One region of the Acetobacter sp. AC2005 genome, then DNA from elsewhere that is predicted to be linked to it. Evidence: riboswitches for the same ligand, from Rfam matches in the RefSeq annotation. Region 1 holds a riboswitch; each other region holds the start of a gene.

Evidence for each region. Region 1 has a riboswitch for cobalamin ahead of QQM41_RS13965 (hypothetical protein). Riboswitches for the same ligand answer to the same signal wherever they lie in the genome.
Region 2: linked by a shared signal. The riboswitch ahead of QQM41_RS08050 (DUF1636 domain-containing protein) and the one ahead of QQM41_RS13965 (hypothetical protein) in region 1 are both predicted to bind cobalamin.
Region 3: linked by a shared signal. The riboswitch ahead of QQM41_RS03905 (TonB-dependent receptor domain-containing protein) and the one ahead of QQM41_RS13965 (hypothetical protein) in region 1 are both predicted to bind cobalamin.

Annotation. Positions count from the first base shown of each region.
Region 1 covers NZ_CP149627.1:52,997-57,005, forward strand. Annotated here, with positions in the region: gene ltrA (group II intron reverse transcriptase/maturase) at 22-1,533, shown strand; partial or broken gene QQM41_RS13955 (IS3 family transposase) at 1,601-2,076, shown strand; gene QQM41_RS13960 (hypothetical protein) at 2,343-2,702, opposite strand; gene QQM41_RS13965 (hypothetical protein) at 2,702-2,980, opposite strand; cobalamin riboswitch at 3,175-3,417, opposite strand; gene QQM41_RS13970 (hypothetical protein) at 3,487-3,894, opposite strand.
Region 2 covers NZ_CP149625.1:1,658,440-1,662,448, forward strand. Annotated here, with positions in the region: gene QQM41_RS08040 (FUSC family protein) at 1-1,664, opposite strand, end outside; gene QQM41_RS08045 (MarR family transcriptional regulator) at 1,654-2,172, opposite strand; cobalamin riboswitch at 2,327-2,564, shown strand; gene QQM41_RS08050 (DUF1636 domain-containing protein) at 2,742-3,170, shown strand; gene cobW (cobalamin biosynthesis protein CobW) at 3,167-4,009, shown strand, end outside.
Region 3 covers NZ_CP149625.1:809,674-813,682, forward strand. Annotated here, with positions in the region: gene QQM41_RS03900 (ABC transporter substrate-binding protein) at 1-122, opposite strand, end outside; gene QQM41_RS03905 (TonB-dependent receptor domain-containing protein) at 122-2,293, opposite strand; cobalamin riboswitch at 2,428-2,660, opposite strand; gene QQM41_RS03910 (Na+/H+ antiporter) at 2,713-4,009, opposite strand, start outside.

The DNA of each region.
Region 1 (4,009 bases):
AGACCTTTGATAATCAGGGAAATGCAGCACAAGCTTGCAACATGGGCTGCAGCGGACCCGAACCGACGGTTCGACCGCCTGTTGCGGCTCATGGCCAGCCGGGAGTGGCTTGCCGAAGCGGCCCGGATCGTATTGGCGTCGAGCGGCGCCCATACACCGGGCATAGACGGAATAGACAAGCGTCACATGCAGAACACGCTGGATCAACATCTGGCAAACCTGCGTGTGGACCTGCTGAACGGCACGTATTGCCCGAAGCCGGTCAGGCGCATCTATATCCCGAAAGCGAACGGCAAGCAGCGCCCGCTGGGTATTCCGACCTTGACAGACCGCATTGTCCAACGCGCTATGCTGATGGTCATGGACCCAATATGGGAAAGCGATTTCCATCGTCTCTCCTACGGGTTCAGACCGGAACGCAGCGTGCATCATGCTGTCCGGACGGTGAAATTGCAGCTTCAGGATGGCAGTGACACGAGGGGACGCTGGGTCATCGAAGGTGATCTTGCGAGCTACTTCGACACTGTCCATCATAGGCTGCTTCTTCGCAGCATCCGGCGGCGGATAATGGACGATCGGTTCATTGATCTGCTCTGGCGTATCCTTAAGGCAGGCCACATCGAGCGTGGTCTGTTCGTGGCGGCCAGCGAGGGTGTTCCGCAAGGTGGCGTTCTGTCACCGCTTCTGTCCAATATCATGCTCCATGAGTTTGATACATGGCTGGAGACGAAATACCTGAGCCACAAAGCGCGAAAGGACCGTTGGGCATGGAATTTTGGCATACAGCAGCAACGGCCCATCACGGTTCGTGAGAACCGGCAGTGGAAACCCGCTGTTGCCTATTGTCGCTATGCCGATGATTTTGTCGTCATCGTCAAAGGGACAAAGGCACATGCCGAAACCATCCGTGAGGAATGCCGGGATTTCCTGGAAAACCGTCTGAAACTGAAGATGAATATGGAGAAATCCCATATCACCCATGTTGACGACGGTTTTGTCTTTCTGGGAAATCGGATCATTCGGAAACGGGGATCACGCGGGCGTATGTCCGTGGTCACGACAATACCCAAGGAGAAAGCCAAGGCCTTTGTTCACGGACTGTCCGAGGCGCTCACTGGACATCACGATATCAATGCGGTTGACATGATTGCCTCCCTGAACCGTCGCTTGGCAGGATGGGCGGCATTCTACCGGTTCACGGACTTCACAGCGCGCACATTCCGGCGTATCGACACTGTCGTGTTCTGGAAACTGGCGCACTGGCTGGCGCAGAAATATCGTTCTCGTATCAGGCCTCTGATGCGAAAATGCTATCGAGTGCCGGAGACGGGCCAGTCCAAGACTTGGCTGGTCTATGGACGAAGCGAACAAGGCAATCTTGTCGGAAAGGCGCTGCGACGGCTCGTCACGAGCCCAAAAGCGCAATTCCGGTGGCGGAACCCCGAGCAAAACCCCTATATCTTCAGGGACGAAGCACGGAGCACGGTCACCTCCCGTTATCATGATGTGGCAATGGCTCTAAGCCGAGCCTGAACGGAGAGCCGTATGCGCTGAAAGGTGCACGTACGGTTCGGAGAGGGGAAGCGCATATGCGCTTCCTACTCTACTTTCCACATGGCAGGGCTTTGTTTATGTGGCCTTCATCATTGATGTATTCGCACGGGTTATTGTGGGTTGGCGCGTCTCCTCAACGGCTCATACCGACTTCGTGCTGGATGCTCTCGAGCAGGCTCTGTGCCAGAGGCGACCTGAGGGAAAAGTGACCCACCATTCCGACCGCGGCTGTCAATATGTGTCCATTCGTTACACGCAAAGACTGGCTGAAGCGGGGCTCGTTGCTTCTGTCGGCAGTGTTGGGGATTCCTATGATAACGCCTTAGCAGAGACCATTAACGGACTTTACAAAACCGAACTCATCTATCGGCAGGGGCCAGGGAAGCTGTTGAACTGGCAACACTTAAATGGGTCGACTGGTTCAATAATCGGCGGCTCCTGTCCTCCATTGGAAACATCCCGCCAGCAGAAGCTGAGGCACGCTTTTATGCACAACAGAAATCACATGCATTAGCCGCTTAAATCAGATAAAAAACGTCTCCACAAAACCCGGGGCAATTCAACTTTTGCGTGCACGAGGTATCTCGCCTGATACTGGAGGACTGAATCATGATACTCAAAAACGTGCATCTTCATAAATGTACACATTCACCGTTTCATAAAATGATTTTTCAAGGGGATTATGATAGCCAACAAGGCTATCATCCATAAAAACCATTGTATGTGTACCCCGGCCCATTCCCTGCTACAAGCAAGACATGGGCCGGAAAATATGGAATAATAAATAGTTAATACGATAAAATTTTAATGATTTCATTCCTATAATGCAACGCATGAAGCGGACTTATAAAGCCTAAAAACATTCTTATAAAATCCAATATTTTCTTATTATTTAATAAGTACAAACCATCTAATTTATTTATGATATTTTTTTCTTCATGCTCGGAGATAGTAAGATGATTATATTTTTCTACACTTCCGTTTCTGGTCAAATCCCATATCGTTGTCATCAATCTTTGACGGGTTAAAATAGAATAGTCCGACCAAACCACCTGTTGCTCACCACGGCAAACGGTTGTAGCGATATGGACCAATTCGCCAACAGAAAGTTCGCGATGGTTAGAAGGTTTTTTTTCCTGCTGTGTCATCAGATGCCCTTTTTCGACATCAGTTTTTGATGCAATATACACCCTCTGCGCGTCAGGCGTGCAGCAGCACGCCCCCAGCGAGAGGAATACCCTGCCTCGACATACCCCATCAATATCAAAGAAGTGCGTATACTTCCGATATCTGTTGCTGGAATACCATAATCTCCGCTTATGGGGAGAGAAAGAATAAAGCGGCGCTGTCCTTCTGTCAGTAATTTCGAAGACAGATAAGGTCTGGAAGCTCCACTTTGGGCCGGGAAATTGATGATGTGGCTCATAGCAACTCTCATGGCTGTATGTCGGGGTTATGGCCAAGACAGGTTCATGCACTTGCGAACAAAAGCATTTCGCTGCATTGGACCTGCTCCGACCCAGTGCTCGCCACCATAACATTCGTTAACCGACAGGCAGCCATCTGCCATACTGATCTGTACATGTTTTTCGTCCTGCCTTCGGTTCATCCCGCCCGACGACATGGTGAAACAACGATGGCAGGTCTCCTGACTTGCAGATCTATCTTTTTCGGCTGCCTTCCCGGTACGCCAGCACCAGTGACTGTTTTATGTTTACAATAAAACACATATCCGAAAAAATCTCTGCCTACAGTTGCGGGCACAGTCTCTGACTTAATCCATTACTGGTGCCAACCAGCGCATGGATATCACAGCGTTCCCTTTTAATCCGTTTGCACGAAACCATCGATTTTGTTAAAATTACCTACCAAACGTCTATCAGAAAAACAAATTCTCCTTATGCATAGCTGAAGATTTTTAAAGAACATTCTCTATTCAACAGATTTTTTTTCGTAATTGTAAGTACTGCAATACATAGCCATTGCAGCTTTTTGTGCACCAATAAGATTTTGCACGGCAATATAAGTTTGCACATATTCTGTTCCTGACGTGCAAGCAGAAACATGTTGCAATGCCATTACCATATCCAGTGTTGCATCCAGCAATGGCCTAAAGTGCGCTTCTAGATAATCACCCCGTGCCTGATGATGAACGGGTAAACCTGTAATCATACACTCGAACAAATCATAGCCGTTTTGTTGCAGTTGTACTTCAACAGGTAGAAAATATTCTGGCCCGAAAAATTTGGAAATACACGTTCTGTCTGGCGCAAGCATGATAATTTTTTCAAGCAACGGATGTGAAGCATGGCTTGTTGTAGAAATAAAAGGTAACCTCACGATTGAACCCTTTCTACACGGCCAAAAGACAAACTATGTCGTTCCTGCAAATAACACAGGATAAGGCTATCAAGCTCCGCACAGTGGGATGCGCAGTTTTGTAATGTCATGTCTC
Region 2 (4,009 bases), on a different replicon from region 1:
ACCAGAAGCACGCAGGCGGCCACCATGGTCATCCAGTTATTGGTGAGTGCTAGGTCATTATAAACAATAGGGTTGTTGATAGAGAGCAGCATGGTGAAAAACACCGCATATCCAAATGCACCAATGCTGTAGCGTGGGTGAAATTGTAGCCATACGCCCGGCAGCAGAAACAGGCAGAGCGTCAGCCATAAAAGCGGGTAGCCATCTATGCGGGGTAAAAACAGGGAATGGCATAAAAATCCCATAGGCACGGCCAACATCGTCCCAGTTGCCATCATGGGGCTTGCTTTGCCGGCAGAGGGCGCCGTTGAAAGCAGGCTGGAGGCTGCCACCACGTACAGGATCAGCATAGGGCCTGCGCTCCAGTGGAAAACATACCATAACATGCCAGCCAGAAGCGCAATAAACATGCCACGTACACCATTACGCAAGGCAACAGGCCATTCCAGATATTGGCGCGTGTAAGAGGATTCACGATCGCGGCGCAAGCTCGTCAAATCGTACAGGGCCAGATCTATCTGCACTAGAATATCACGCGTATTATCTAGTGTTGCCAGCAAGCTGGGTGCCGGATTATTGCGTGAAAGTTGTTCCAGATTTTTCAGGCAATCATGTAAGCAGGTAGAAACTGGGGCGGGGTTTTCCAGCCAACCAGGTTGCTCTGTAAGATGCAGAATGTGCTCTAATGTTTCGGCAACATGCTGATGCACGGGGCGTGATTGTGCATCCACCAAAGAGAGGTTTAACCAATAGGGATGATAGCTGACAATCAGCCCGGTTAAACGGTTAAGAGCCAGACGCAGGTTAGAAATACGGGCCTGCATATCTGGGTCATCTGCAGCGGCAAATTCTATGGCTGGTGTTAAACCGGCCATACCTGCCAGAAGGCGGCTGCGGCTATCATAAAGGGGTTGTGGCAGGCTGCGGAATGCTGTGCCTGTGGTTGCGGTATCTGTGGTTTCAGATGGGTTGTTTTCTTCTGCCGCATGTTCTTCCGGTGTGGCAGAAAGGCCTTCCTGTGCATGAAAGTTTTTTGCATGGAGAATGGTATCCCGAAAAGCGTTTCCCAGCTTTTCCATCACCGCGCTGGGTTTGCGCGGGCTTGTCACCATAAATACGCAGGCTGTTACCACCACGCCTGTTACCACGGCAGATAAGCGCCCCATTGCAGAAAGAAAGATATTGTCTGGGTCTGCAAAAGCGGGTGCAGCAATAATAACAATTGTATAACCGGTTAGCACGGCAGCATAGGCACGAAAGAAGCGCAGAAACGTGGCCACCATGCAGGCTATACCTACAAAAACAGAAAGCGCTGCAAAATACAGAACGGGAGACTGCACAAACACAGCCATAATGCCAACGCTAATAACAGCCCCGATAACTGTGCCGATAACACGCCATACGCTTTTTGAAACCATGGCCCCTACAGTTGGGTTTGCCACAATAAGAACAGTTGTGGCTGCACTGAGGGGGGAATGAAGTTGGAACATAAATGCCAGAAAAACGGCAATGCCAATGCACAAAAACACGCGGGCAGAATAACCTGCGGTAGCTTTAAAAGCATTCCATTGGGCTTCATCAGAAAAAAAAGCCGGTAAGCAGCGGGATAATAGAGTGTTAAGGGAAAAGAGCGTATGACTGCTGTGCTCAGATCTAGCGTTCATGATGCGTTTCCAGCATGCAGGACAGATCATGAATTAAGCTACGTACCTGATCTTCTGTAAGATTCTGGCGAACGTTCTGCTCAAGTTGCGCTGCAATGGTATGGAACAGCGTACATCTTTCCTGCCCAGCAGAAGTAAGCACAAGTTTTTTGGCACGCCGGTCCCGCGTATCCTGCAGGCGAGTGATCAGCTTTTGTTTTTCCAGCAAATCAAGAATACGTACTAGTGCCGAGCAATCCACATTCATGGCGGCTGCAAGATCACTTTGCGTGGCGCCATCGGGCATCATCATCAAATAAGCCATCGGGCGCATGCTGGCCAATGTCATGCCATGCGGGCGTAAAGCCCGGTCCAGTTGCGTGCGCCAGACGGTGGCTAACCGCATAATGCGGAAGATAAGCGCCATGTCTGAAAAACGCGTTTCATCCAGTGTGGGCAGAACGCGTGGGGAGGTCATAGAATCCTCATTAGTTAGCGAAAGAATATTTGACATATAAAGTATATTCATACGAATATAACATAGCTGTTTTGCGCGTCAATAATGGAAATAAGGCTGCAAAGCACAGGAACATTAGCGTGAAGCCTCAATCCTGTTTCAGATCAGCAGACTTTTAAAGTTGCAGGGCTAAAACTGCGGGTTGAAAGCAAAGGCCGCTTATGCGCATTGTGCGCGGGCTAATGGTGTCCTTTACGGGATGAAAAGGGAAGAACGGTGCAAGGCCGTCGCTGCCCCCGCAACTGTAAGTTACCCATGGTGTTCCGTATGGGCTTTCTGGCCCAATGTGCCACTGGCCTATGTGCAGGCTGGGAAGGTAGGGAACGCTGTTTTATGTTCTGGCCTGTAAGGGAGAGCATATGTGGGTACAAGCCAGGAAACCTGCCATTGGTGCCTTATGCGTAAGCATATAGGCGGGCCTTAATTATTAAGTTCTGGCGTTGCTGCTGGCGGGGTGCCCGGCAGGCATAGATGCACCATAGGGTGCATTTCTTCTGTCATCTCTGGGCAGGGGCGCCGGGTATCTGCACCCCTTTCAAGCAGCCGTTCTTTTAGAATGGTAGTTATTTCAGGGATACAGCATGGCCGAAGCGTCCGATTCTTCTCAAAAATCACCTCAGAATCGCCCTGTTTTGCATGTGTGTGTCACATGTCGGCGTGGTGGACCTGCTATGGATCAGCCGCCGGGTGCCCAGTTGTATGCACGTTTGCAGACCTTGGTGCAGGAAGCAGAAGCTGCTGGGCAGGAAGCTCCGGTTCTGTTGCGTCAGGTGCAGTGTCTGGCTGCCTGTGATCGCGGATGCACTGCAGCTATTGCCATGCCAGAGCGTTGGACATGGTTATTAGGGCATCTGGGCGCTGAAAAAGCAGAAGATCTTCTGACGTATGCCCAACTCTATGCAAAATCCGCGCGGGGCACGGTCATGCCTTCGCGCCGTCCGGCATCTCTTTCCAATATGGTGCTGGGGCGTGTTCCCGCACAACTTTATGATGAACAGGAGCCTTCATGACACTCGCATCTCGCGTGCCTGTAACCATTATCACTGGTTTTTTAGGGGCAGGCAAAACAACCCTTTTGCGCAATCTTCTTCAGCGTGCAGCAGGGCACCGCATTGCCGTGGTGGTGAACGAATTTGGTTCTCTTGGCATTGATGGAGAAATTCTGCGCGGGTGCGGCGTGGAAGGCTGCAAGGAAGATGATATTGTCGAACTGACCAATGGCTGCCTGTGCTGCACGGTAGCAGATGATTTTCTGCCAACAATGGAAGCCCTGCTAGATCGGGCCGATCCGCCAGAACATGTAGTTATTGAAACATCAGGTCTGGCGCTGCCTAAACCATTGCTCAAGGCCTTTGGGTGGCCAACAGTGCGCAACCGCATGACTGTTGATGGGGTGATAACCGTAGTGGATGCACCAGCAGTAGCTGCTGGCCGTTTTGCAGATGACCCGGAAGCTATTGCCCAGCAGCGTGTGGCAGATCCATCCCTAGATCATGACAACCCTTTGGCAGAGGTTTTTGAAGATCAGATCAACGCTGCAGATCTTGTGGTGTTGAACAAGACAGATCTGCTTGATGCAGATGCGCTTGCACGCGTTGAAGATGAAATCCGCCACACAGCACCGCGCCCTGTGCAGATTGTACGTGCCACGGAAGGCAAGGTAGATCCGGCCATATTGCTTGGTATCGGAGCTGCGGCAGAAGCTGATCTGGCCGCTCGTCCTTCCCATCATGATGCAGAAGATGGCGAACACGAACATGATGACTTCGAAAGTTTTGTGGTGCGTGTGCCTGAGCAACAGAGTGTGGAACAGTTTTTAACGCTCTTGCAGGATACAGCACGCCGTTAT
Region 3 (4,009 bases), on a different replicon from region 1:
TGATCTGTGCACAGGTTGAGCGATGCCACACGCTCCGCCCATGCCGCACCGGGTGCAAACACCGCAAGGGCAGCACCCAATGCACACACAACCACCCGGCGAAGGAAGACGGAAAAGTGCATCAGTAATTCAGCGTAAAGCCGCCATAGCCTGCGCGACCGGGCTGAAGGTAGCCTATGGGGCTTTCATACTGGCGGTTGAGCAGGTTATCCGCCCGCGCAAATACGGTGACATAGCGGTTGATTTTATAACTGGCCGCCAGATCTATGGTGAAATATCCGTGGTCTTTGCCGCATGTGCTGCAATACTGGTACGTATCGGAAATAACCGGCGTATCGCGCGAACCGCTGACATACAGGATATTGCCCGAAAGCGAGAGCCCATCCACCGGCTGCCAAGTGGTGTTGAAGTTGAACTTGTGCTGCGGGCGGCGCTGGAGGGCTTGCCCAGTAGAGGCATCTCGCGCGTGGGTCCATGTATAGTTCAGGTTGAAATCCAGCGTATCCAGTGCTTTCCAATCCAGATACGCTTCTACGCCATACATGCGGGCACGGGCCACGTTATTGTAGGAATAGGTGGAATAGTAATTTTCGTAGGAACTGACAGACTGAATAAGATTGCGCACATGGTTTTCATACCACGTGGCCCCAAAATGCAGTTTATCATGCGCCAGTGTTTGTTCCACGCCCACATCATACCCTATCAGGCGTTCGGCCCGCAGGTTGGGGTTGCCTTTTTCCGCATAGCTGGTGGAAATCTGGTTGGCAAAAAGCTGATACAATGAAGGGCCATGAAAGCCACTGCCCGCACTGGCCTTGATAACCGTGCCGCTGTGCAGAATATGAATGGCCGGAGCCACACGCCACGTCACGTAATTGCCGTAGCGGGAGTTGGCATCATACCGGATATTGGCCGCGCCATATAAAATCTTGTTCCAGTTGCCCTGATACTGCCCGTAGCCCGCTGTGGTATCCATGCCCGCACTGGTGCTGAACGGTGTGGAAGATGCAGCGCTATTCCCTTGGCTGGAATTGAACGTATCATGAAAATGCTCTGCCCCCACAAGCAGAGATCCGTATTTGTCCAGATTAACAGTGCCGTGCCAATCTATTTTAATACGGCTGGTGCGGTAATATGTGGGGTCATACTGCAAGGCATCACCTTCCAGCGTGGTGCCGGTTTCTGTCCAGCTTCTGCGGCCTGTCATATACCCCAGACCAATCACCTGATCGAACCTGCCCCCGAATGAGGACAAATGCGCTGTGCCCCGCACAATGGCCTGATTTTGTGTGGTGTGTTCACGCTCGCTCCCTACATCACCGTAATATCCTAGCCGACTGTAATATTCATCTTCCATATTATAGGCGCTGTAGGTGTGCAGGTTGCTCTGTATCAGCCGGGCCGTCAGCCCCAGATCAAAATTATGGGTGACATCATAGCCCAAGCGAATGTTGGCGGAGCGGTTATCGTTTCTGTCCCCCCGGTGGCGCTGTTCCTTGTCTGCGCCAAAATAGCGGCCGATATAGCGCGGGATTTCATGAAAACCATCTTGCCGGTAATGGGAAAGTTCAACATTGTAATGGAACTTTCCCTTACTGCCGCGCGCGCCCATAACCTGATTAAACGTGCCGTAAGATCCACCTTCCACCCGCACAAAAGGCGTAAACCTGCCCTGCCCCTGCGCTGTGGTAATATCAATAACCCCGGCCATGGCATCTGCCCCGTACAGGCCGCTTTGTGGCCCGCGCAGAATTTCTATGCGGCCCATACCATCGGTAACAAACTGCGCAGCATCAAACGCGCCGGAGGTGGAGCTGCCATCGTTAATATCCATGCCATCCAGCCGCACTTTCACCTCGTTGGCATTGTTGCCGCGCATGAAAATGGAGGTGGTGCCGCCAAAGCCACCCGAACGCACCACATTCAGCCCCGGTTGGCGGGCCAGAATATCTGTAAGCGTGCGGCGCTGCTGGGTGAGGATCTGCTTTTCTGTCACAATCGTCATGGCCGTGCCAATTTCATCCGCCCGCATGGGGTGGCGTGCCGCACTTACCGTAACGTAATCCGGGTAAGCCTGCGTGCTGCGGGCCTGCACAGCTTGCGGGCCCTCCACCGCATGAGAGAGAGGCGCATTGCGCGCCGGAGCGGTGGCGGCAGGTGTTACGGCCACTTTGGCAGCAACGGTGTTTTTACCCGTTGATGTAGCGGAGTTTGCGGCATCTGCCGCCATGGCGGCAGTGGTTTCTACCAGCAGCAGGGAAGATCCGGTAAGCAAAAGGTTTTTTAGGCGCATGGGTTAAGGCAATCTCGCGGTTTAACAGCGTTGCCACGAGACTTGGCCCGGCTTTTTCCACCACAGGGCACAAACCACCCCATTGGCTGACCGCTTGCCCAGCCTGCCAGCACACCCCGGCTGACATGCCCCGTCTGCAACTGTGTGCTGATGGCAGGTCTCCTGGCTTGCGGTTTTTCGGTTGTGGCACCCCTTCCCGGAAAGGTTTGTTCCAGTGGGCCAGCGCTTTGCGCCGTGCGTGCACATCCATGCCGCTTACAGTTGCGGGGACAGCCCGGGAATATCGCAAAACCATTGCAGGCAATGGCGCGGGCACCCGGTTCCCTTTTCATTCCCCTTGGGGGAAACCATCATGCGGTGTGGTTTACAGGCTGGGGGTGGCTTGTCAACAAAAGCACGCCCCAGTGTGGCGGCAGGCTTTAGGCTTCACGCGGGAGGCGTTGAGACTGGGAGCGAATAACCTGCTCCTCATAATCCAGTTCCTGCTGGAGCTTCCATTCTGTCTGGTCGTTAATCTCGCTGCGCGATGTCATATCCCGCATGGCCTGCCGTTCGGCCCGCAGCAGTTGCAGGCGCAGGGCCAGTTCCATACGCGCATGGCGTAGGGCGCGGCTGCGGTCTAGCGGTGTGATGCGCGGCGTTTCGTCCTCTTCTTCCAAACGGCTGTGATACAGCTGATACAGGCGGTCTATCACCTCCTGCCGCAGGGCTTCATCTGCATTCTGCCCCTCGGGCTTTGCCAGTGCTGTGCCGTTCGGGTTGGGCGCTGGCGGTTGCGCGCGCGCTTTTGTCAGCACCGCAAGGGCTGCGCGTATCAGCTTCTGGCGGGCCATGTTTTCTTCCTGCGCGTTCTTGTCCACCGTTTCCTGCGGCAAAAAGCGCAGGCACAGCGGAATGAACACGCTGGCTGCCAGCAGGGAAAGAACAATTACGCCTGTAGCGGCCACCACCACGGCATCGCGCATGGGAAAGGCATCTGTGCCATCCGTGCCTTCGGGCAGGGAAAGCACAGCCGCCAGCGTAACGGCCCCGCGCACGCCAGCAAATGTCAGCAACATGCTGCCTGCAAAACCTGTGGGTTCAAACGGCAGGCTGCCAATGCGCGCCACCACCCAACGGCCGAAAACGGATGTCCATACACCTGCAAAGCGCATGGCCAGCATAATGGCGTATATCTGCACCACAAACAGGCCAACCTGCCACAAGGCCACATCATATTTCCGGCCCAGCGCCACGCCATGTTGCAGCAGTTCTGGCAACTGCATGCCCAGAAACAAAAAGATAAGCGCGTTAAAAACGTAGCTGACAATGTTCCAGACCGTTGTGGCCTGTAGGCGGGTAAAAGTGGCGGTGTCCTCTATCATGCCGGAAAGTTTGAGCACCATGCAGCCTGCCACGGCGGCCAGAATGCCCGAGCAGTCCACTGCTTCTGCCGCAGCATACATTAAAAACGGCAAGAGCAGCACAAAGATGATCTGGGATTGCGGATCATCATACCCACGGCGCACCAGCACGCGGTTGAGCTTAACAGCCAACCATGCCACCGCAGCGCCCACCAACAGGCCGCCCAGCGCCACCATTAGGAACGTGCCAAAAGCCTGCCTGTAAGAGAACTCACCCGTAAGGGCATCGGCCATGGCAAAGCGAAAGCACACAAGGCCGGAGGCATCATTAAACAGAGCCTCGCCCGATAAAATCTGCAACAGCCGGTTGGGC